Regions from separate parts of the Nonomuraea sp. NPDC048881 genome, predicted to be linked through region 1. Evidence: riboswitches for the same ligand, from Rfam matches in the RefSeq annotation. Region 1 holds a riboswitch; each other region holds the start of a gene.
What was found. A riboswitch is a leader RNA that binds a small molecule or an ion and turns the genes downstream of it on or off. The one in region 1 is predicted to bind cobalamin.
Positions count from the first base shown of each region.

Region 2: linked by a shared signal. The riboswitch ahead of cobN (cobaltochelatase subunit CobN) and the one ahead of AB0C33_RS46000 (ribonucleoside-diphosphate reductase subunit alpha) in region 1 are both predicted to bind cobalamin.
Region 3: linked by a shared signal. The riboswitch ahead of AB0C33_RS35405 (CbtB domain-containing protein) and the one ahead of AB0C33_RS46000 (ribonucleoside-diphosphate reductase subunit alpha) in region 1 are both predicted to bind cobalamin.

Region 1 covers NZ_JBEZGC010000025.1:69,763-76,196, reverse strand. The annotation lists gene AB0C33_RS46015 (acyl-CoA thioester hydrolase/BAAT C-terminal domain-containing protein) at 1-192, opposite strand, end outside; gene AB0C33_RS46010 (DUF4287 domain-containing protein) at 298-594, shown strand; gene AB0C33_RS46005 (ribonucleotide-diphosphate reductase subunit beta) at 652-1,647, opposite strand; gene AB0C33_RS46000 (ribonucleoside-diphosphate reductase subunit alpha) at 1,665-4,100, opposite strand; cobalamin riboswitch at 4,229-4,434, opposite strand; gene AB0C33_RS45995 (alpha/beta hydrolase) at 4,636-5,583, shown strand; gene AB0C33_RS45990 (hypothetical protein) at 5,697-5,855, shown strand; gene AB0C33_RS45985 (helix-turn-helix domain-containing protein) at 5,872-6,434, opposite strand, start outside.
Region 2 covers NZ_JBEZGC010000012.1:148,035-154,468, forward strand. The annotation lists gene AB0C33_RS35360 (precorrin-2 C(20)-methyltransferase) at 1-841, opposite strand, end outside; gene AB0C33_RS35365 (precorrin-8X methylmutase) at 847-1,467, opposite strand; gene cobG (precorrin-3B synthase) at 1,464-2,675, opposite strand; cobalamin riboswitch at 2,686-2,896, shown strand; gene cobN (cobaltochelatase subunit CobN) at 2,927-6,434, shown strand, end outside.
Region 3 covers NZ_JBEZGC010000012.1:156,678-163,111, forward strand. The annotation lists gene AB0C33_RS35390 (VWA domain-containing protein) at 1-1,942, opposite strand, end outside; gene AB0C33_RS35395 (histidine phosphatase family protein) at 1,939-2,490, opposite strand; gene AB0C33_RS35400 (CbtA family protein) at 2,496-3,281, opposite strand; gene AB0C33_RS35405 (CbtB domain-containing protein) at 3,291-3,482, opposite strand; cobalamin riboswitch at 3,517-3,646, opposite strand; gene AB0C33_RS35410 (nuclear transport factor 2 family protein) at 3,824-4,255, shown strand; gene AB0C33_RS35415 (hypothetical protein) at 4,381-4,611, opposite strand; gene AB0C33_RS35420 (helix-turn-helix transcriptional regulator) at 4,560-4,970, opposite strand; gene AB0C33_RS35425 (aminoglycoside phosphotransferase family protein) at 5,245-6,174, shown strand; gene AB0C33_RS35430 (hypothetical protein) at 6,241-6,381, opposite strand.

The sequences.
Region 1 (6,434 bases):
GCCCGGCGGCTGCCCCGGCCCGCCGAACCAGCGGATCGACAGCGCGGTCACCCCCTCCGCGGCCAGCAGGCGGGCCCTGTCCCGTTCGATCCGCCCGCTCGACCCCGCCAGCACGAGCACGCCCGTGCGGACGGCCGGGCCCGGTGTGACCAGGACGCCTTCCCACGGGCGGCTCAGTTCGCGCTCGTCCATCACCGTCACCCCTCGGCCCTCGGCGGAACGGCATTCTACTGAGACGGCGCACCCACCGAAATGGTGCATCATGGCCGCAACACCCCATGACGAGCGGAGAACACCATGTCCTTCCAGGCTTACCTGGACAACATCGAAGGCAAGACCGGACTGACCCCCCGTGAGTTCATCGCCCTGGCCGAGGAACGCGGCTTCGACGCCCCGTCCACCAAGGCCGGGACGATCATCGACTGGCTCAAACAGGACTACGACCTCGGACGCGGCCACGCCATGGCCCTCGTCCACGTGATCAAGAAGGGTCCGCGGATCGACGCCAAGCACGTCGGCGCCACCGGTTCCCACCGCGACGAGTCCGACGTCCTCTGGCTGGACGGCAAGGACAACCGCCCGGAGCCTGCCTGACCCGCGCGGCGGGGGCGAACCCCCGCCGGGCGGCTTTACGTTGTAGATCTGTAAGGGTCAGAAGTCGGCGTCGAAGCTGACCGAGCCGGTCACCCCCACCTGGTACGCCGACACCCGCCGCTCGAAGAAGTTCGACAACTCCTGCACGTCCTGCAGCTCCATGAACGCGAACGGGTTCTTCGACCCGTACAGCGGCTCGATGCCGAGCTGGGCCAGCCGCCGGTCGGCCACGTGCTCCAGGTACGAGCGCATGTCCGCGGACGACATGCCCGGCACGCCCTGCCCGAGCAGGTCCTCGGCGAACTGCGCCTCGCAGTCGACCGCCTCGGCCAGCATCTCCCTGACCTGGCTCGCCATCTCCTCGTCGAAGAGGTCCGGCTCCTCCTGCCGGACGACGTCCACCACGTCGAAGGCGAAGGCCATGTGCATGGACTCGTCGCGGAAGACCCAGTTGGTGCCCGAGGCCAGCCCGTTCAGCAGGCCGCGCGAGCGCAGGAAGTAGACGTAGGCGAACGCGCCGTAGAAGAACAGGCCCTCGATGCAGGCGGCGAAGCAGATCAGGTTGAGCAGGAACGCCCGCCGGTCCTCGCGGGTCTCCAGCCGCTGGAGGCTGCCGATGGAGTCGATCCAGCGGAAGCAGAACTCGGCCTTGCGCCGGATGGAGGGGATGTTCTCCACCGCCGCGAACGCCGCGAACCGCTCCTCCTCGTCCGGCACGTAGGTGTCCAGCAGGTTCAGGTAGAACTGGACGTGCACCGCCTCCTCGAACAGCTGCCTGCTCAGGTACAGGCGCGCCTCGGGGGCGTTGACGTGCTGGTAGAGGTTGAGCACCAGGTTGTTGGCCACGATCGTGTCGCCGGTGGCGAAGAAGGCGACCAGACGGCTGACCAGGTGGCGCTCGGCCGCCGACAGCTTGGGCAGGTCGTTCAGGTCGGAGTGCAGGTCCACCTCCTCGACCGTCCAGGTGTTCTTGATCGCGTCGCGGTAGCGGTCGAAGAACAGGGGGTAGCGCATGGGCCGCAGGGTCAGGCTCATGCCCGGGTCGAGCAACATCGGATTCTCCTCGGGGGTCACTGGCAGGCTTCGCACGACTCGGGGTTCTCCAGGGAGCACACCAGGGCCTCCTCGGACTTGTTCGCGAGGGGCGCGGGGGGCGCGAGGGGCACGGTGGCCTGCTGGATGCGGGTGGCCGGGCGCGAGCGCAGGTAGTAGGTGGTCTTCAGGCCGGACTTCCAGGCGTACAGGTACATCGAGGAGAGCTTGTCGATCGTCGGCGCGCTCATGAACAGGTTGAGCGACTGGCTCTGGTCGATGAACGGCGAGCGCGCGGCGGCCATGTCGATCAGCGCCCGCTGCGGCAGCTCCCAGGCGGTGCGGAACAGCCGGCGCACGTCCTCCGGCAGCTCGGCGATGCCCTGCACCGAGCCCTCGGCCTGCTTGATGGCCGCCCGGACGCGGTCGTTCCACAGGCCGCGCGACTTCAGCTCGGCCACCAGCGCGTTGTTGATCTGCAGGAACTCCCCGCTCAGCGTCTCGCGCTTGAACAGGTTGGACACCTGCGGCTCGATGCACTCGTAGCAGCCGACGATCGAGGCGATGGTGGCGGTCGGCGCGATCGCGATCAGCAGCGAGTTGCGCAGGCCGTGGGCGGCGATGCGCTCGCGCACCGCGTCCCAGCGCCCGGCCTGGGTGCCGCTCTGACCCCACAGGTCGTGCTGGAGCCGGCCGCGGGCCGCCCACGTCTGGTCGTAGGCGGGGTGGGCGCCGAAGCGCTCGGCCAGGCCGGCGGAGGTCTCCAGCGCCGACAGGTAGATCTCCTCGGCGATCCGGGTGGACAGCTCCTTGGCCTCGGCCGAGTCGAACGGCAGGCGCAGGGCGAAGAAGACGTCCTGCAGGCCCATCACGCCGAGGCCGACCGGGCGCCAGCGCGGGTTGCTGGCCGCGGCCTGCTCGCTCGGGTAGTAGTTGATGTCGATCACCCGGTCGAGGAAGGTGACCGCGGTGCGGACGGTGGCGCGCAGCCGCTCCCAGTCGATGCCGCAGTCGATGTCGCCGCCGGGGCCCGTGCCCGCCAGGTGGGCGGCGAGGTTGACCGAGCCCAGGTTGCAGACCGCGGTCTCGGCGTCGCTGGACACCTCGACGATCTCGGTGCACAGGTTGGACAGGTGCACGACGTTGCCGGGCTCGGCCGCCTGGTTGCACAGGCGGTTGGCGGCGTCCTTGAAGGTCATCCAGCCGTTGCCGGTCTGGGCCAGGGTGCGCATCATCTTGGCGTACAGGTCGCGGGCCTTGACCTGCCGGACGTACCGGCCGTCGCGCTCGGCGGCGCGGTAGGCCTCCTCGAACGCCTCGCCCCACAGGTCGGGCAGCTCGGGGACCTCGTCGGGGTCGAACAGCGACCAGGTGCCGTCGGCCTCGACCCGGCGCATGAACTCGTCGGGGATCCAGTTGGCCAGGTTGAGGTTGTGGGTGCGGCGGGCGTCCTCGCCGGTGTTGTCGCGCAGTTCCAGGAACTCCTCGACGTCCGGGTGCCAGGGCTCCAGGTAGACGCAGGCCGCGCCCTTGCGCCGGCCGCCCTGGTTGACGGCGGCCACGGACGCGTCGAGCGTGCGCAGCCACGGGACGATGCCGTTGGAGTGCCCGTTCGTGCCGCGGATCAGCGCGCCCCGGGAGCGCACCCGCGACCAGGAGATGCCGATCCCGCCGGCGAACTTCGACAGCTGCGCCACCTGGGCGTAACGGTCGTAGATGGAGCCGATCTCGTCACGGGGCGAGTCGACCAGATAGCAGGAGGACATCTGGGTGTGCCGGGTGCCGGAGTTGAACAGCGTCGGCGAGCTGGGCAGATAGGCCAGCGACGACATGAGCCGGTAGAAGCCGACCGCCTCGGCGGGCGTCTCGGCCAGCCCGCAGGCCACGCGCAGCAGCCAGTACTGCGGCGTCTCCACCACCAGCCGGGTGGACGGGTGGCGCAGCAGGTAACGGTCATAGACCGTGCGCAGCCCGAAGTACTCGAACCGCAGGTCGGCGGTGACGTCGATGGCGTCGTCGAGCTTGCGGGCGTTGGCGTTGACGAACTCGGCGGTCTCGTCGCCGATGAGCCCCTCGGCGTGGCCCAGCCGGATCGCCTGGCTGAAGGAGGCCACGCCCTGCCCGCGGACCTCCTTGTCGATGTAGCCCGACAGCAGCCGCGCGGCCAGGCGCGAGTACTGCGGCTCCTCGCCGATCATCTCGGCGGCCGTCTGGATGGACAGCCGGTCCAGCTCGGCGGTGGTGGCCCCGTCGTAGAGGCCGCTGATCGTCTTGGTGGCCACCCGCATCGGGTCGATGTCCGTCAGATCGGTCGCCCAGTGCTCCACCGCACGTACGATCTTGTTGACGTCGACCGGCTCCGCGGTGCCGTTGCGCTTGCGCACCTGCATCTGGACGCGCCGCGGCGCGGACCTGTCGGCGTCCGCCCGCGCCGTCCCGGCCAGGTCCGTCATCGGGTCCCCTGTGACCGTCACTGCGCTCTCCCCTCGTGAACTCGGTCAGTGGCCGAGAACGCGCGCAGGAGGCGGACGGCGAGGCGCCACAGCCCTCTCGCCGGTGCCGTCCACCGTCCCGCGCGGCCTCGGACCAGCCGCGCGCGCATGATCGCGCGCGGCGCGCCGGCAGGTCTTCGGACTCATGGGCATGCTGTCGCTGCCTACTGGCCGTCGCTTCCCGGGCCTTCGGCCCAGTGCGTCTGACGGCGGTCGTTCCCACTCACCGCTGCGGGGCAGTCCCGGATTCCCACCGGGTTCCCTCTTGCCTCGGCCGCCCTGGCGGGGCGACCGAACCGGCTGCGGGAGACACCATATATAGGGCGGATCAAAAAGTCACACCCAACATCTCGTGTTGCGAAGAACCCCCGCTCCGATCCGGCCACCCGCCGCGGAGCCGCTCCTCGCGGGCCTCACGGGCGGACCGACATGTGATCGACGTCATAGACCGGCCCTGCCTAGTTTTCGCTACCTTAGGTATCGATACTTCAAGTAGCGAAAACCTGAGGAGACCACCATGAGCGAGACCTCCACCGGCCGCCGTCCGGTCACGCCGGACTGGGACACCGTCACCCCCGCCGAACTGGCCGCCTACGTCGAGGCGGAGAACCGGCTGCGCGCCTCCGTCGAGGCACAGGCGATCACCGGCCGGCCGGATCCCGGCGCCGCCGTCGACTGGCGGACGGTGGCGCTGCCCGGCCGCGACATCCGCGTCCGGGTCCACCGGCCCCGAGCGGCCGAGCCGGGGGACGTCCTGCCGCTCGTGCTGCACGTGCACGGAGGCGGCTTCGTCGGCACGGCGCCGCAGAGCGACTGGGTCAACAGCCACCTCGCCGCCCACCTGCCCGCCGTCGTCGTCTCGGTGGACCACCGCCTGCTCGACTGGCACACGCCGCTGGCCGCCGCCGCCGACGACGGCTGGGACGTGCTCCGACACGTGCTGGAGCACGCCGCGCAGTGGGGCGTCGACCCGGCGCGGGCCGTCCTGTTCGGCGAGAGCTGCGGCGGCCTGATCTGCGCCCTGGCGGCGATCAGGGCCCGCGACGCCGGTCTGCCCCTGAAGGCCCAGGTGCTGGTCAACCCCGCCGTGGAGGTGGCCGGGACGATGTTCGACCACCCGTCGACGACCCAGTACGCCGACACCCCGACGCTCAGCGTGCCGGTGCTGCGGCTGTTCCACCGGCTCGCCGTGCCCGAGGGGACGGACGCCCGCGCACTCTCCCCGCTGCACGCCGGCGACCTGGGCGGACTGGCCCCGGCGCTCGTGGCGGTGCCGACCCACGACCCGATCGCCGACCACGGCCGCCGCTACGCCGAGGCGCTGCAGGCCGCCGGCACCCCCGCCCGCCTGGCCGAGTACCCCGAGGCCGGGCACGCCTTCCTCAGCATGCCGGTGCTGGCCCCCCAGGCCGAGGACGCGCGGGCGGACATCCTGAGCTTCCTCCGCGACGCCCTCACCGCGTAACCCGCGACCGGAGCGGCCAGGCGAGGACGGGCCGGCCCCTCGCGCGGCACCGGGTTCTGCTTCATGATTCGGGGTGTCACCCCGCGGCCACGCCGGCGGAGCTCTACGCGACCGTGCTGTCCGCCTGCTGGCATCACCAGCGTTACGAGCTCCTGGACGTCGAGATCGGGCTCGCCCTGCCCGGGACCTACGGCGACGACGACGTCGAGGAGATCGTCGGGATGGCCTTCGGGAACGTCGACCCGTACGACAAGGCGGCGGCCTGGGGGTGAGCCGCCGCCGGCGCGGTCAGCGCCCGGCGTCCCGGGCGACGATGCCGTGCGCCAGCCGGGCCAGGGCGGCGGTGATCTGCTCGGGGGTGAGCCCGCGCCTGCGCTGCTCGGCGTAGACGTCGGGACCCAGCGGGGCGAGGAGGATGTCGGCCAGCGCCTCGGTCTCCGGGACGCCCGCCTCGGCCAGCAGCACCCGCACGTGCGCCCGCCAGAACCCGTAGGCGCCGGTGGCGTAGCGCAACGCGCCCTGCTCGGCGCCCAGGACGAGCGAGATGTGCTCGTCCAGCAGGTCGACCATCGCGGCGTAGAAGGCGGCGAGCCGGTCGGCGGGGGGCGCGCCGGGGCCGAGCGGCGGGTCGCCGCGCAGCAGGCGTTCCTGCAGCTCGCGCTCGTGCTCGTCCAGCAGGGCCTGCGCGATCGAGACGGTGTCGGGATAGCGGCGGTAGAGCGTGCCCCGCCCGACGCCGGCGGCCTTGGCGATGTCGTCCATGGTCACGCCGCGCGGGTCGCGGGTGGCGAACAGCTCGGCCGCGGCGGCGAGCACCTTGGCGCGGTTGCGGGCGGCGTCGGCGCGCTCAC
Region 2 (6,434 bases), on a different contig from region 1:
CGGTGGCCGCGGCCAGCGCCTCCTGCGCCTCCGGCGTCAGCCACGGCCGCCCGGCCGGGCCCAGGCCGACCACGGCCACCTCGCCCCGCCCCTCGTCCGCCGGGCGCTCGGGGACGAAGGTGCGCTCGGCCGGGCTGGCGAGCAGGGCCAGCGAGAAGTACGGGACTCCGTCCGGGTCCACGTCCTTGAGCGGGGCGACCCGCTCGGCGCCCATGGTGGCGCGCTCGACGTACCAGGCGTCGTCGAGGCGGCCCGCCTCGGCCAGCGCGTCGCGCACCTTCCCGAACGTGCGGCCCAGCTTGAGCACGGCGGCCGAGTCGGTGTCGCGCAGCCGCTCGGCCAGCACCTGCGCGGGCAGCGTGCCGGGCAGCACGGTCAGCACCTCGTCCCGCTCGACCAGCGGCCGTCCCAGCACGGCGGCGGCGGCGCTGACCGAGGTCACGCCGGGCACCACCTCGGTCGGGTAGCGGTGGGCGAGCCGCTTGTGCATGTGCATGTAGGAGCCGTAGAACAGCGGGTCGCCCTCGGCCAGCACGACCACGGTGCGGCCCGCGTCCAGGTGGGCGGCCAGGCGTTCGGCGCAGTCGGCGTAGAAGTCGTCGAGCGCTCCCTGGTAGCCGCCGGGGTGGTCGGTGGTCTCCGTGGTCAGCGGGTAGAGCAGCAGCTCCTCGATCTGGCCTTCGCGCATGTACGGCAGCGCGATCGAACGGGCGATGCTGCGGCCGTGCCGGGCGGCGTGGTAGGCGATCACGTCGGCCTCGCCGATCAGCCGGGCCGTCCTGACCGTGACCAGCTCGGGGTCGCCGGGGCCCAGGCCGACTCCGTACAGGCGTCCTGACATGGTCGTCACTCCGTCTCGTTCGCGATGGCGTTGATCGCGGCGGCCGTCATCGCACTGCCGCCGCGACGGCCGTGCACCACCAGGTACTCCAGGTCGCCGCCGGCCAGCGCCTGCTTGGACTCGGCCGCGCCGATGAAGCCGACCGGGATGCCGAGCACGGCCGCGGGGCGTCCGGCGCCCTCGGCCACCAGCTCCAGCAGCCGGAACAGGGCGGTCGGCGCGTTCCCGATCGCCACCACCGCGCCCTCCAGGCGGTCGCGCCACAGCTCCAGGGCCGCGGCGCTGCGGGTGGTGCCGAGGCGTTCGGCCAGCTCGGGCACGCGCGGATCGCCCAGCGTGCACAGCACCTCGTTGCCCGCGGGCAGCCGGCGCCGCGTCACGCCGGAGGCGACCATCATGGCGTCGCACAACACCGGCGCGCCGCCGCGCAGCGCCTCCCTGGCCCGCGCGACCACCTGCGGCGACCAGGCCAGGTCGGTGACGAGGTCGGTCATGCCGCACGCGTGGATCATGCGCACCGCCACCTGGGCGACCTCGGGCGGCAGGCCCGTGAGGTCGGTCTCGGCGCGGATGGTCGCGAACGAGCGCCGGTAGATCTCGGCGCCGTCGCGGATGTAGTCGCTCACTCCTGGCGTTCCTCGTATCCGTTGATGGTTGCGATCAGCTGGCGGACCGGGCCGCGTGGCAGGCCGCAGCGCCGCTCGCAACCGGCCCAGTGGACGGGCGTGGCGGGTGCGCTGCCGAGGCCCCGCACCCATTGCCGGGCATCGGCCCGCACGTCGGCGAGCGCCTTCGCGCAGCCGGGACGGCCGGTGCAGGCGGTCACCCCGGCCCAGGGGGAGTCCGGGTCGGTGGCGAGCCCGGCGGCGGCGAGCGCCCGCTCGGTCCGATCCGCCTCGCCGGGGGAGAGGTCCGGCAGGACGACGGTCCGCCAGGGTGTCAGGCGCACCGGCCGTCCGAGGTCCGCGAGGGCTCCGGCCTGGTCGGACGTCAGGCGGCCGAGCGGCACGAGCGCCTCGATCGCCACCCGGCCGTCCCGCTGGGCGATCCTGCCCGCGGACGGGCGGCGTGCGGCTTCCGCGGCATCCGGGGCGTCCGGGGCGTCCGGGGCGTCCGGGGCGTTCGCGGCGTTCGCGGCGTCAGGGGCGTCGATCAGGCTTGGTTCGCCGGCGCGCAGGCGGGTGGCGATTCTGGCGGGGCCGTCCGGGAGGTCGCGGATGCGCCAGGCGCGCGGGCCGTCGGGGGACAGCTCGTCCAGGAACGCCTCGGCGGCGTCGATCATGAGCGGGACGGCCGCGTCCGGGGCGACGGTCAGCCCGGTGTCGGCGCCGGCGAGCAGCAGCCGTCCGGTCGCCACGTAGGTGACGTCCGCGCCGAGCCCGGCGACGTCCCGCGTGCCGTCGTCCAGGGCGAACAGGAACCGTCCCGGCAGCGCGGCCAGCCGGGGCCGCGCGCACAGCGCCCGGTCCAGGGCGTCCGCCATCGCCGGCACGTCCAGCAGCCCGTCGGGACCGCGCCCGCCCAGCGGCGAGGCCAGGATGTTGCGCACCCGCTCGTGCGCGGGCGACGGCAGCAGCCCGGCCGCCGCGATCCGCCCGGCGAAGACCTCCGGCGCGCGCAGCCCCCGCACCTGGACGTTCGCCCGCGACGTCAGCTCGATCACGCCCGTTCCCAGCTCGGCCGCGCACCCGGCGAGCACGCGGAGCTGCGCGGCCGACACCGCGCCGCCGGGCAGGCGCACGCGGGCGAGCGGGCCGTCGGCGGCCTCGTGCACCTGGAGCGCCCCCGGACAGGCATCGGGACGCGTACGTCCGGAAGATTCACCTACGGGCACGAAGGGATCGTAACGCCACTTCTGGGACGGGTCGCTCCTGTCGTAAGCTTCGGCGTAGACGATGGCAATGGGAGGAAGCCGGTGTGAATCCGGCGCGGTCCCGCCACTGTGACCGGGGAGCGAACCCCACCACGAGGCCACTGTCCGGCGACGGGCGGGAAGGCCGGGGTGAGCGTCGATCCGGGAGCCAGGAGACTCCTGCCGTCGTGTCACCCGCGACCGGGGCGAGGACCCCGAGGGAGGAATGCGCCGTGCCTGGCGACAGCCGTACCGTTCTGCTGCTCTCCACCTCCGACACCGACCTGCTGAGCGCTCGCGCCTGCGGGGCGGGCTACCGCCTGGGCAATCCCGCCCGGCTGACCGCCGAGGACGTCCCCGGCCTGACGGAGGGGACCGGCCTCGTCGTGGTGCGCCTGCTGGGCGGGCGGCGGGCCTGGCCGGAAGGGCTCGACGCGCTGCTGGCCGGGCCGCGCCCGGTGGTGGTGCTGGGCGGGGAGCAGGCTCCCGACGCCGAGCTGATGGAGCTGTCCACTGTCAGCGGCGGGGTGTGCGCCGAGGCGCACGCCTACCTGGCCCACGGCGGCCCGGCGAACCTGGCCGAGCTGCACGCGTTCCTGTCCGACACCGTCCTGCTGACCGGGCACGGGTTCGAGCCGCCCGTCCCCGCCCCCACCTGGGGACGGCTGGACCGCCCTGCCAGGACCACCGGCGGTCCCGTGGTGGGGGTGCTCTACTACCGGGCCCACCACATGGCCGGCAACACCGCGTTCGTCGAGGCGTTGTGCGACGCCGTCGAGGACGCGGGCGGGCAGGCGCTGCCGGTCTTCTGCTCGTCCCTGCGCGCGGCCGAGCCGGAGCTGCTGGACACGCTGCGCGCGGCGGACGCCCTGGTCGTCACGGTGCTGGCGGCGGGCGGCTCCCGTCCGGCCACCGCGGGGGCGGGCGGCGACGACGAGGCCTGGGACGTCGGCGCGCTGGCGGAGCTGGACGTGCCGATCCTGCAAGGACTCTGCCTGACCACCACCCGGCAGGCATGGGAGGAGAACGACGACGGGCTGTCGCCGCTGGACGCCGCCTCCCAGGTCGCGATCCCGGAGTTCGACGGGCGGATCATCACGGTGCCGTTCTCGTTCAAGGAGATCGACCCCGACGGGCTGACCGTCTACGTCGCCGACCCCGAGCGGGCCGCCCGGGTGGCGGGCATCGCGGTGCGCCACGGCCTGCTGCGGCACACCCCTCCCGCAGAGCGGCGGCTGGTGGTGATGTTGTCGGCGTACCCGACCAAGCACTCCCGCGTCGGCAACGCGGTCGGGCTGGACACCCCCGCGAGCACCGTCCGGCTGCTGGCCCGGCTCGCCGAGGCGGGTTACGACCTGGGCGACGGCTTCCCCGGCGTGGCCGACCAGGACGGCGACGCGCTCGTGCACGCGCTGATCGCCGCCGGCGGCCAGGACCAGGACTGGCTGACCGAGGAGCACCTGGCGGGCAACCCGGTGCGCATCTCCGCCGCCTCCTACGAGCAGTGGTACCGGACGCTGCCCGCGGCCCTGCGCGAGGAGATGGAACGCCACTGGGGCCCGCCGCCCGGAGAGCTCTTCGTGCACGAGGGCGACAGCGGGACCGACATCGTGCTGGCCGCGCTGCGGGCCGGGAACCTGGTGGTGATGGTGCAGCCGCCGCGCGGCTTCGGGGAGAACCCGATCGCCATCTACCACGACCCCGACCTGCCGCCCAGCCACCACTACCTGGCCGCCTACCGCTGGCTGTCGGCCGAGTTCGGCGCGCACGCGATGGTGCACGTCGGCAAGCACGGCAACCTGGAGTGGCTGCCCGGCAAGTCGGCGGGGATGTCGGCCGCGTGCGGCACCGACGCCGCCATCGGCGACCTGCCGCTGGTCTACCCCTTCCTCGTCAACGACCCGGGGGAGGGCACGCAGGCCAAGCGGCGCGCGCACGCCGTGCTGGTGGACCACCTGGTGCCGCCGATGGCGCGCGCCGACACCTACGGCGACATCGCCCGGCTGGAGCAGCTCCTGGACGAGCACGCCACGATCGCCGCCATGGACCCCGCCAAGCTGCCCGCGATCCGGGCGCAGATCTGGACGCTGATCCAGGCCGCCAGGCTCGACCACGACCTCGGGCTGGCCGACCGGCCGCACGACAGCGAGTTCGACGACCTCATCCTGCACGTGGACGGCTGGCTGTGCGAGGTGAAGGACGCCCAGATCCGCGACGGGCTGCACGTCCTCGGCCAGGCGCCCACCGGCCAGGTGCGGGTGGACCTGGTGCTGGCCATGTTGCGCGCCCGGCAGATGTGGGCCGGCAGGGAGACGCTGCCCGGCCTGCGCGAGGCGCTCGGCCTGGCCGAGGACGGCACGGCGGCGCTGGGCGACGTGGACCGCGCCGAGGCGACCGCCCGCGCCCTGGTCGAGGCCATGGAGCAGCAAGCCTGGGCCCCGGACGCCGCCCCCGCCGTCGCCCGCGCGGTATTGGGTGGCGTGGCCGAGGGGCGGGTGGAGCTGGTGGCGCGGGTGCTGGCGTTCGCCGCCACCGAGATGGTGCCGCGCCTGGCCCGCACCACCGACGAGCTCGACCACGTCCTGCACGCCCTGGACGGCGGCTACGTGCCCGCCGGCCCCAGCGGCTCCCCCCTGCGCGGCCTGGTCAACGTGCTGCCGACCGGCCGCAACTTCTACTCCGTGGACCCACGGGCGGTGCCCAGCCGCCTGGCCTGGGAGACCGGCCAGGCGATGGCGGAGTCGCTGCTGGAGCGCTACCGCGCCGACACCGGCGAATGGCCGCGCTCGGTCGGGCTGTCGGTGTGGGGGACCAGCGCCATGCGCACGGCGGGCGACGACGTCGCCGAGGTGCTGGCCCTGCTCGGCGTCCGCCCCGAATGGGACGAGGCGTCGCGTCGCGTCATCCGCCTGGAGCCGATCCCGCTCGCCGAGCTGGGCCGCCCGCGCATCGACGTGACGGTCCGCATCAGCGGCTTCTTCCGCGACGCCTTCCCGCACGTGGTCGGCATGCTCGACGACGCCGTACGGCTGGTCGCGTCGCTGGCGGAGCCGGCCGCGGACAACTACGTCCGCGCCCACGTGGCCGCGACGGGCGGCGACGAGCGGCTGGCCACGATGCGCGTCTTCGGCTCCGCGCCCGGCGCGTACGGGGCCGGGCTGCTGCCGCTCATCGACAGCCGCAACTGGCGCGACGACGCCGACCTGGCCGAGGTGTACGCCGTGTGGGGCGGCTACGCCTACGGCCGCGACCTCGACGGGGTCGCCGCCCGCCCCCAGATGGAGGACGCCTACCGCCGCATCGCCGTCGCCGCCAAGAACGTCGACACCCGCGAGCACGACATCGCCGACTCCGACGACTACTTCCAGTACCACGGCGGCATGATCGCCACCGTGCGCGCGCTCACCGGCAAGGCCCCGGCCGCCTACGTCGGCGACAGCACCCGCCCCGACGCCGTGCGCACCCGCACCCTGTCGGAGGAGACCTCACGGATCTTCCGCGCCAGGGTGGTCAACCCGCGCTGGCTGGCCGCCATGCGCCGCCACGGCTACAAGGGCGCCTTCGAGCTGGCCGCCACCGTCGACTACCTGTTCGGCTACGACGCCACCACCGGCGTGATGGCCGACTGGATGTACGACAAGCTCACGGAGACGTACGTGCTCGACCCCGAGAACCAGGCGTTCATGGCCCGCTCGAACCCCTGGGCGCTGCACGGCATCGCCGAACGCCTCTTGGAGGCCG
Region 3 (6,434 bases), on a different contig from region 1:
GGTCCACGTCGCCGCCGGCCGTGGCCCGTCCGTCGGTGACCAGCACCAGCAGCGGACGCCTGGCGGGGTCGCGCAGCCGTTCCACGCGCAGCACCTCCGCCGCGCGCACCAGCCCCGCCGCCAGCGGCGTGCGCCCTCCGGTGGGCAGGGAGCGCAGCCGGGCCGCGCCTGCCTCCACCGACGAGGTGGGCGGCAGCGCCACCTCCGCGACGGCGCCCCGGAAGGTGATCAGTCCTATCTTGTCCCGCCGCTGGTAGGCGTCGAGGAGCAGGCTGAGCACGGCCGTCTTGACCGCGGTCATCCGCTTGCGCGCCGCCATCGAGCCGCTCGCGTCCACCACGAAGAGCACGAGGTTGCCCTCCCTGCCCTCGCGCACCACCTCGCGCAGGTCGTCGCCGCGCAGCGCCAGCCCGGGGCCCTGGTGGCCGCGTTCCCGCTGGTGGGGCGCCGCTGCCAGCAGCGTCGCCGGCACATGGAGGTCGCGTACGGGGCCGGGCGGGCGGCGCGCGCCGGCGCTCCGGCCGCGCCGGGTCCGGGACCGCGACCGCCGGCCCACCGCTCCCTCGCCGACCCCCGGCACCTCCAGCAGCGGCACCCGGTACGGCGCGGCCACGCCCGCCACCTGCGCGGCCGCCTGGGAGGCCGCCTGCGAGGCCGTCTGGGAGGCCGCCTGGGGCGCCGATGCTCGGGAGGCCGCCGTCCCCGTGGCGGTCGCCGCGTCCGGAGCGGGGTCTCCGGCCATCGGCGGCGCGTCCGCACCGGCGGCCGTGGACGCCGGTGGGTCAGCGGCGGCCGTCCGGCCGTCCGCCGAGGGCTCGGCGCCGGTCGGGTGGTTCCGCGTTTCGGGTCCGGTGCCGTCGCCCGGTGGCGGCGTCCCGCCAGGTCCGCCGGGACCGGAGCCGTCGGGGCCGCCGTCCGGGGCGTCGTCGCCTGAGGTGCGTTCCAGCAGCTCGTCGAGCAGCGCCTCGTCCAGGCCCGGAGCGTCGAACGGATCGCGCCGCCGGCGATGCGGCAGCGACAGCCGGGCCGCGGCCCGCACGTCCTCGGTCGTCACCGTGTCGCGGCCCTGCCAGGCGGCGTGGGCGATGGCCGCGTTCGCCGTCACCAGGTCGGCACGCAGGCCGTCCACCTCGAAGGCGGCGCACACCGTCGCGATCTGCCGCAGCCGGGCGTCCGGCAACCGCACGCCGGGAACCCGGGACCGCGCGGCGGCGATGCGGGCCGACAACGCCGATTCCGCTGCCGTCCATCGACGCGCGAACGCCGCCGCGTCCGCCTCGAAGGCCAGCCGCCGCCGCACCACCTCGGCGCGCTCCTCCGGGTCGCGGGACGCCCTGACCTCGACCGTCAGCCCGAACCGGTCCAGAAGCTGCGGACGCAGCTCGCCCTCCTCCGGGTTCATGGTGCCCACCAGCAGGAAGCGGGCGGCATGGCGGACCGACACCGACTCCCGCTCGACGTAGCACGTGCCCAGCGCGGCCGCGTCGAGCAGCAGGTCCACGAGGTGGTCGTGCAGGAGGTTCACCTCGTCCACGTACAGGACGCCGCGGTGGGCGGCCGCCAGCAGCCCCGGCTCGAACGCCTTCACCCCCTCCGTCAGCGCCCGCTCGACGTCGAGCGAGCCGGCCAGCCGGTCCTCCGACGCGCCGACCGGCAGCTCCACCAGAGCGGCCGGCCGTTCCACCCGCTCGGCGCCGGGCTCGTGCGGCCCGTCCGGGCACTCAGGGTCGGGTACGGCGGGGTCGCAGGCGAACCGGCAGCCGGGCACCACGCACACCGTGGGCAACTGGGCCGCCAGCGCCCGCACGATCGTGGACTTCGCCGTTCCCTTCTCCCCGCGGACGAGCACCCCGCCCACCCGGGGCGACACCGCGTTCAGCACCAGCGCCAGCTTCAGGTCGCCGAGCCCGACGACGGCGCTGAACGGATAGGTGACGATCAAGACTCAGCCTTCCGGTTGACGTGGACCACCCGCCAGCCGTCCCGCGCGACGGTCAGCTCGGTGGTGGACAGAGGAGCCAGGTCGAAACGGGCCGCGCGCAGCGGATCCAGCCCCAGGGCATGGCCGAGCGCCGCTCTGATGACGCCCGCGTCGCAGACCACGACGGCCCGCGGCTCGTCCCGTACCGAGTCGAGCCAGCCCGCCACCCTGGCGGCGAGCGCGCTCAGTGACTCACCGCCGTGCGGGGCGGCGTGCGGGTCGGCCAGCCAGCTCGCCAGCGCGTCCGGCTCCGCCAGCGCGACCCGTCCGTACGGCAGGCCCCGCCACCGGCCGCAGTCCGCCTCCGCCAGGGCGGGAACCTCGCGGGCCGCCAGCCCCATGGCGGCGGCCGTCTGCCGCGCGGCCCTGCAGGGAGCGGCCCATGCCGCCGCCGCCTCGACGGGCCCCGCCGCCGCGGCCCTGGTCAGGCTCGCCGCGTCGGCGTCCTCGTCGGCGGGAAAGCACCCGGCCCGCATCCCCGGTGTCGTGGCATGCCGGACGAACAGCACCTTGCTCAGCTCGGCGCCGCGACCAGCGGGTGAGCCGCCGTACGCCGCTCCGCCCGGTCGCTCGCCCAGCCGAACAACACGCCGAACGCCGCCCAGAAGACGAGCTGCGTGCCGAGCGAGGCGAGCCGGAACTCCCACAGCAGCGTGGCGGGGAACCCCTCGGGCACCTCATCGACCGCCGGCAGCAACCACCACGCGGCGACGACGGGCACCAGGAACGCGACCGCCGCCGCCGTCCAGCGAGCCCACGGGCCGCCGTCGACGCGGCGGGCCGTCGCCACCGCGATCGCCGTCGCCGCCAGCCCGACGAGGATCATCACCACGTAGAGCAGCGTGCGGCTGTTGATGGTGTCCGGATCGCCCACCGCAGGCGGGTTGGCTGGATATTTCACGAAGGGCACGAGGATGATCGCGGCGAACGCCGTACCGGCCGCGGCGACCGCCAGCCGCCCGTCGGAACGCGGGCCGACCCGCCCGCGCAGCCCGGCGAACACCAGGGCGAACACCCCGCCCACGGCCAGCCCGTAGAGCCCGGTGGCCAGGAACAGCCCCGCCTTCTGCACGGGCCTGCCGACCACGGCGTCCTCGCCGTGACTGTGCTCGGCCGCTTCTGCGTGGCCGTGCCCGGCCGTCCCGGCGTCCGGATCGGGCGCCTCGGCCTGGGCGGCGGCCTCCTCCAGGGCGATCGCGTGGTCCACGCGAGGTTCACCGAAGGCGAAGGCGAAGGCGCCCGCGATCAGTCCGGCCAGGAGTCCGACGAGCAGACCTCTGGCCAGGAAGGTGCGTACCATGACGGGCCCTCAGTGGCAGGGCACGCCGAGCAGGTGACGCCCGTCGTGCATCAGCTCGTGCAGGAAGGTGCCGGTCTGGGAGATGGCGCCGTTGTCCATCAGAACCAGGTAGGCGACCAGCAGCAGCACGGGCACGGCCAGCAGCAGCCAAGGGCGCAGGCGCGGAAAGGGAATCGTCGACGGGGTGGACAACCCGGTCATGTCAAGCCTCCTCAGGGGTCACGCGTCCCATATCACGAGGTCACGGCTGCCAAGCGACCTGGCTCCCGGGATCTACGTCCCGGATACAGTGGCGCGTCCGCACCGGCATCTCACCGGATTTCCCTTGGACAACCGTGAAATCTACCGGAACGTATCCTTTCCTCACGTTCGCGTCAACAGGCGACCGGTGCCCCTCGGTCTCCTGCCGCCCCGCCGCGCGCCTTTGCGAAAGGCCCAGAATTCTACCTCGCCGAGTATGCGGATCTAGCTTGCGTTGGTCATTCGACCGCATATCGACAGCCACGCTGGGCATCGAGCGAATAGTAGGAGGACCCGGTGCCATGAATGTTGCCCGCGAGGTGCGCGACCGCTATACGGACGCGTTCAACGCCCACGACATGACGGCACTGCTCGGCACTTTCAGCCCGGCCGGAGTGTCCATCAGCCCCGAAGGCGTATCTCAGGGACACAGCGAGCTGGCCTCCTATCTGGAGGAGTTCTGGACGGCGTTCCCCGACGTCCGGGCCGTGATCACGGAGTCCTCCGAGGGTGAGGCGACAACCGTCGACGAGCTTCTCATGGTCGGAACTCACCGAGGCCCATACACCATGCCCGACGGTCAGGTGCTGCACGCGACGGGCCGCCCTGTTCGTTTGCGATGCTGTTATGTCTGCACAGTGGAAGACGGACTCATCACGAGCTTGCGCCTCTATTTCGATCAACTGGAGTTGCTCACCCAGCTCTCCGACTCGGTGATTCTGCAACGTCCTTAGCGAATTGCCGGACGCGACGGATCGCCCCCCGCGTCCGCCCGTCCTGCACCTGACAGATGTACCCTCAGCAGGGCTCTGGTTGATCTTCGCGGCCGGCCGCACTCTGGCCGCATGACGACGGACGCTCACGACCTGACCGCCGCTGACACGACCCCGCGATAGGGGCTGCTCGGCGTGAGGGTCATGACGCCCACCTCCGGATGCCGGTAGTCGCGCGAGATGGAGGCGCGGTTGCTCACCGGGTGCTCGGTCCACATCGCACGGAACTCCAGGCTGAGCGCCGGCAGCTCGTCGACCAGCGCGTTCAGCCCTTCGTCGGTGGGGAAACGGATGTCGCCCCGCCGGCCGACCGCGATCGCGGGCCGGTCGGTGAAGGCGTCCGCATCAGCCTGATGCCGGGACGCGGCTGCTCGGGCTTGGCCCTCGCCCCGGCCCGGGCGGCCCTGGCCAGCCGGTGCAGGTGGGGCAGCTCGTCGTCGTCCAGCCGCAGGACGCGGGCGACAGCGTCCAGGACGTCGTCCGAGACGTTGGGGCTCTGCCCCTGCTCCAGGCGGGTGTAGCAGCCGACGCTGACTCCGGCCAGCGGCGCCAGCTCCTCCCTGCGCAGCCCCGTCACGCGCCGATGCCTGACTCCTGAGCTCAGGCCCACGTCCTCGGGACGCAGTCGGGCCCGTCGGGACCGCAGGAACTCGCCAAGTGCAGAAGCGGGATACATGGCAGCAAGACTGCCAAACTCCCCACCCGCACAAAGCCACCCGCCGCCCTCGGCGGCTGGCTGAACGGATGTCCGGTTCGCCTCGCCCGGGATCTGATACGGCGGTCGTTCGGCCGAGTTGCCGGGTGCGACGGCCACCGCGTCGAGGGCGAGGCTCAGATTCTGCACCCCGCCCGTTCCATGAGGTGGTGCGCTTGCCGGAAGGCGCACATGTCGCCGCGCATGGCTCCACTGCGGTGGGGGAGACGCTTCCGCTGGTGCTAGCGTGCCGCGAATGATCGAGGTACCGGAGGCGTTCGCGCGGAGCACCGTCGAGCGTGAAGGGGAGGGCGCCGCGAAGTGGCTCGCCGAGCTGCCCGGGATCGCGGAGGAGTTGCTGGCGTCATGGAGCTGTGTGCCGGACGGCGCCGTCCTGCATGGAGGGGTCGGGATCATCGTCCCGGTGCGGCGGGCCGGGGAGGCCGCTGTGCTGAAGGTGTCTTTCCCGCATCCCGGCAACGTCCACGAACCGGACGCCTTCGCCGCGTGGGGCGGGCGCGGCGCCGTCCGGCTGTACGAGCGCGACGACGAGCGTTTCGCCATGCTGCTCGAACGGGCCCGGCCGTCGAGGCTGGCGGAGCTTGAGGACGGTGATGAGGTCGTCACGGTCGCCGGACGGATCAGTCGCCGGCTGGCCGTCCCCGCGCCGCCCGGTCTGCCCCGGTTGCGGGAGCAGGCCGACGCCTGGGAGGAGCAGCTGCGTAAGGACGCCGCGGAGGTGACGCGCGCACCGGGGCCTCAGGTGGTGGAGGCCGCCGTGGCGACCGTCCGCGAGCTGGGCCGCGTGCAGCCGGATCTCCTCGTCCACGGCGATCTGCACGCCGGCAACATCCTGCGGGCCGATCGCGAGCCCTGGCTGGCCGTCGACCCCAAGGGGTACGCGGGTGACCCCGCGTATGACGGCGGCACGCTGCTCAAGTCGCGCGCGCTGACGCTCCTGGAAGCCGGCGACCTGCGCAAGGCCGTCCATCGCGTGCTGGACGTCTTCGCCGAGGCCGCGGAGGTCGATCGGGAGCGTGCCCGGCGGTGGGCCCAGTTCCATGCCGTCCAGGCCGCGTTCTCGGGGCGGCGCCACGGCTTCCGCATCGCCCGGAGCGGAGCACGCCTGGACTGGCTCACCGCCTTCGCGGACCGCCTGGCCGAACTGCTCACCGAACGCCCTTGAGCCGGGGGAGCCGCCTTGTCCTGCGGGCCCGGACGGCTGACAGCAGCCGACGGCAGGTCCAACTCCTCACAGGCGTGTCGCCTCGCCTGTCACGAGGCCGGCGTTCTGGAGAATCAGCCCGACGGTCCGGGCCAGGGTGCTGCTCTCGTCGATGATCGTCTCCGTCGCGCCGGGCAGGACGTCCTGTTCGAGGTACCAGCGCCGCATGTCGTCGAAGCTGAACCGGGTGCGCTGAGGCCGCGTCCGGTGCCTGGCGAGCG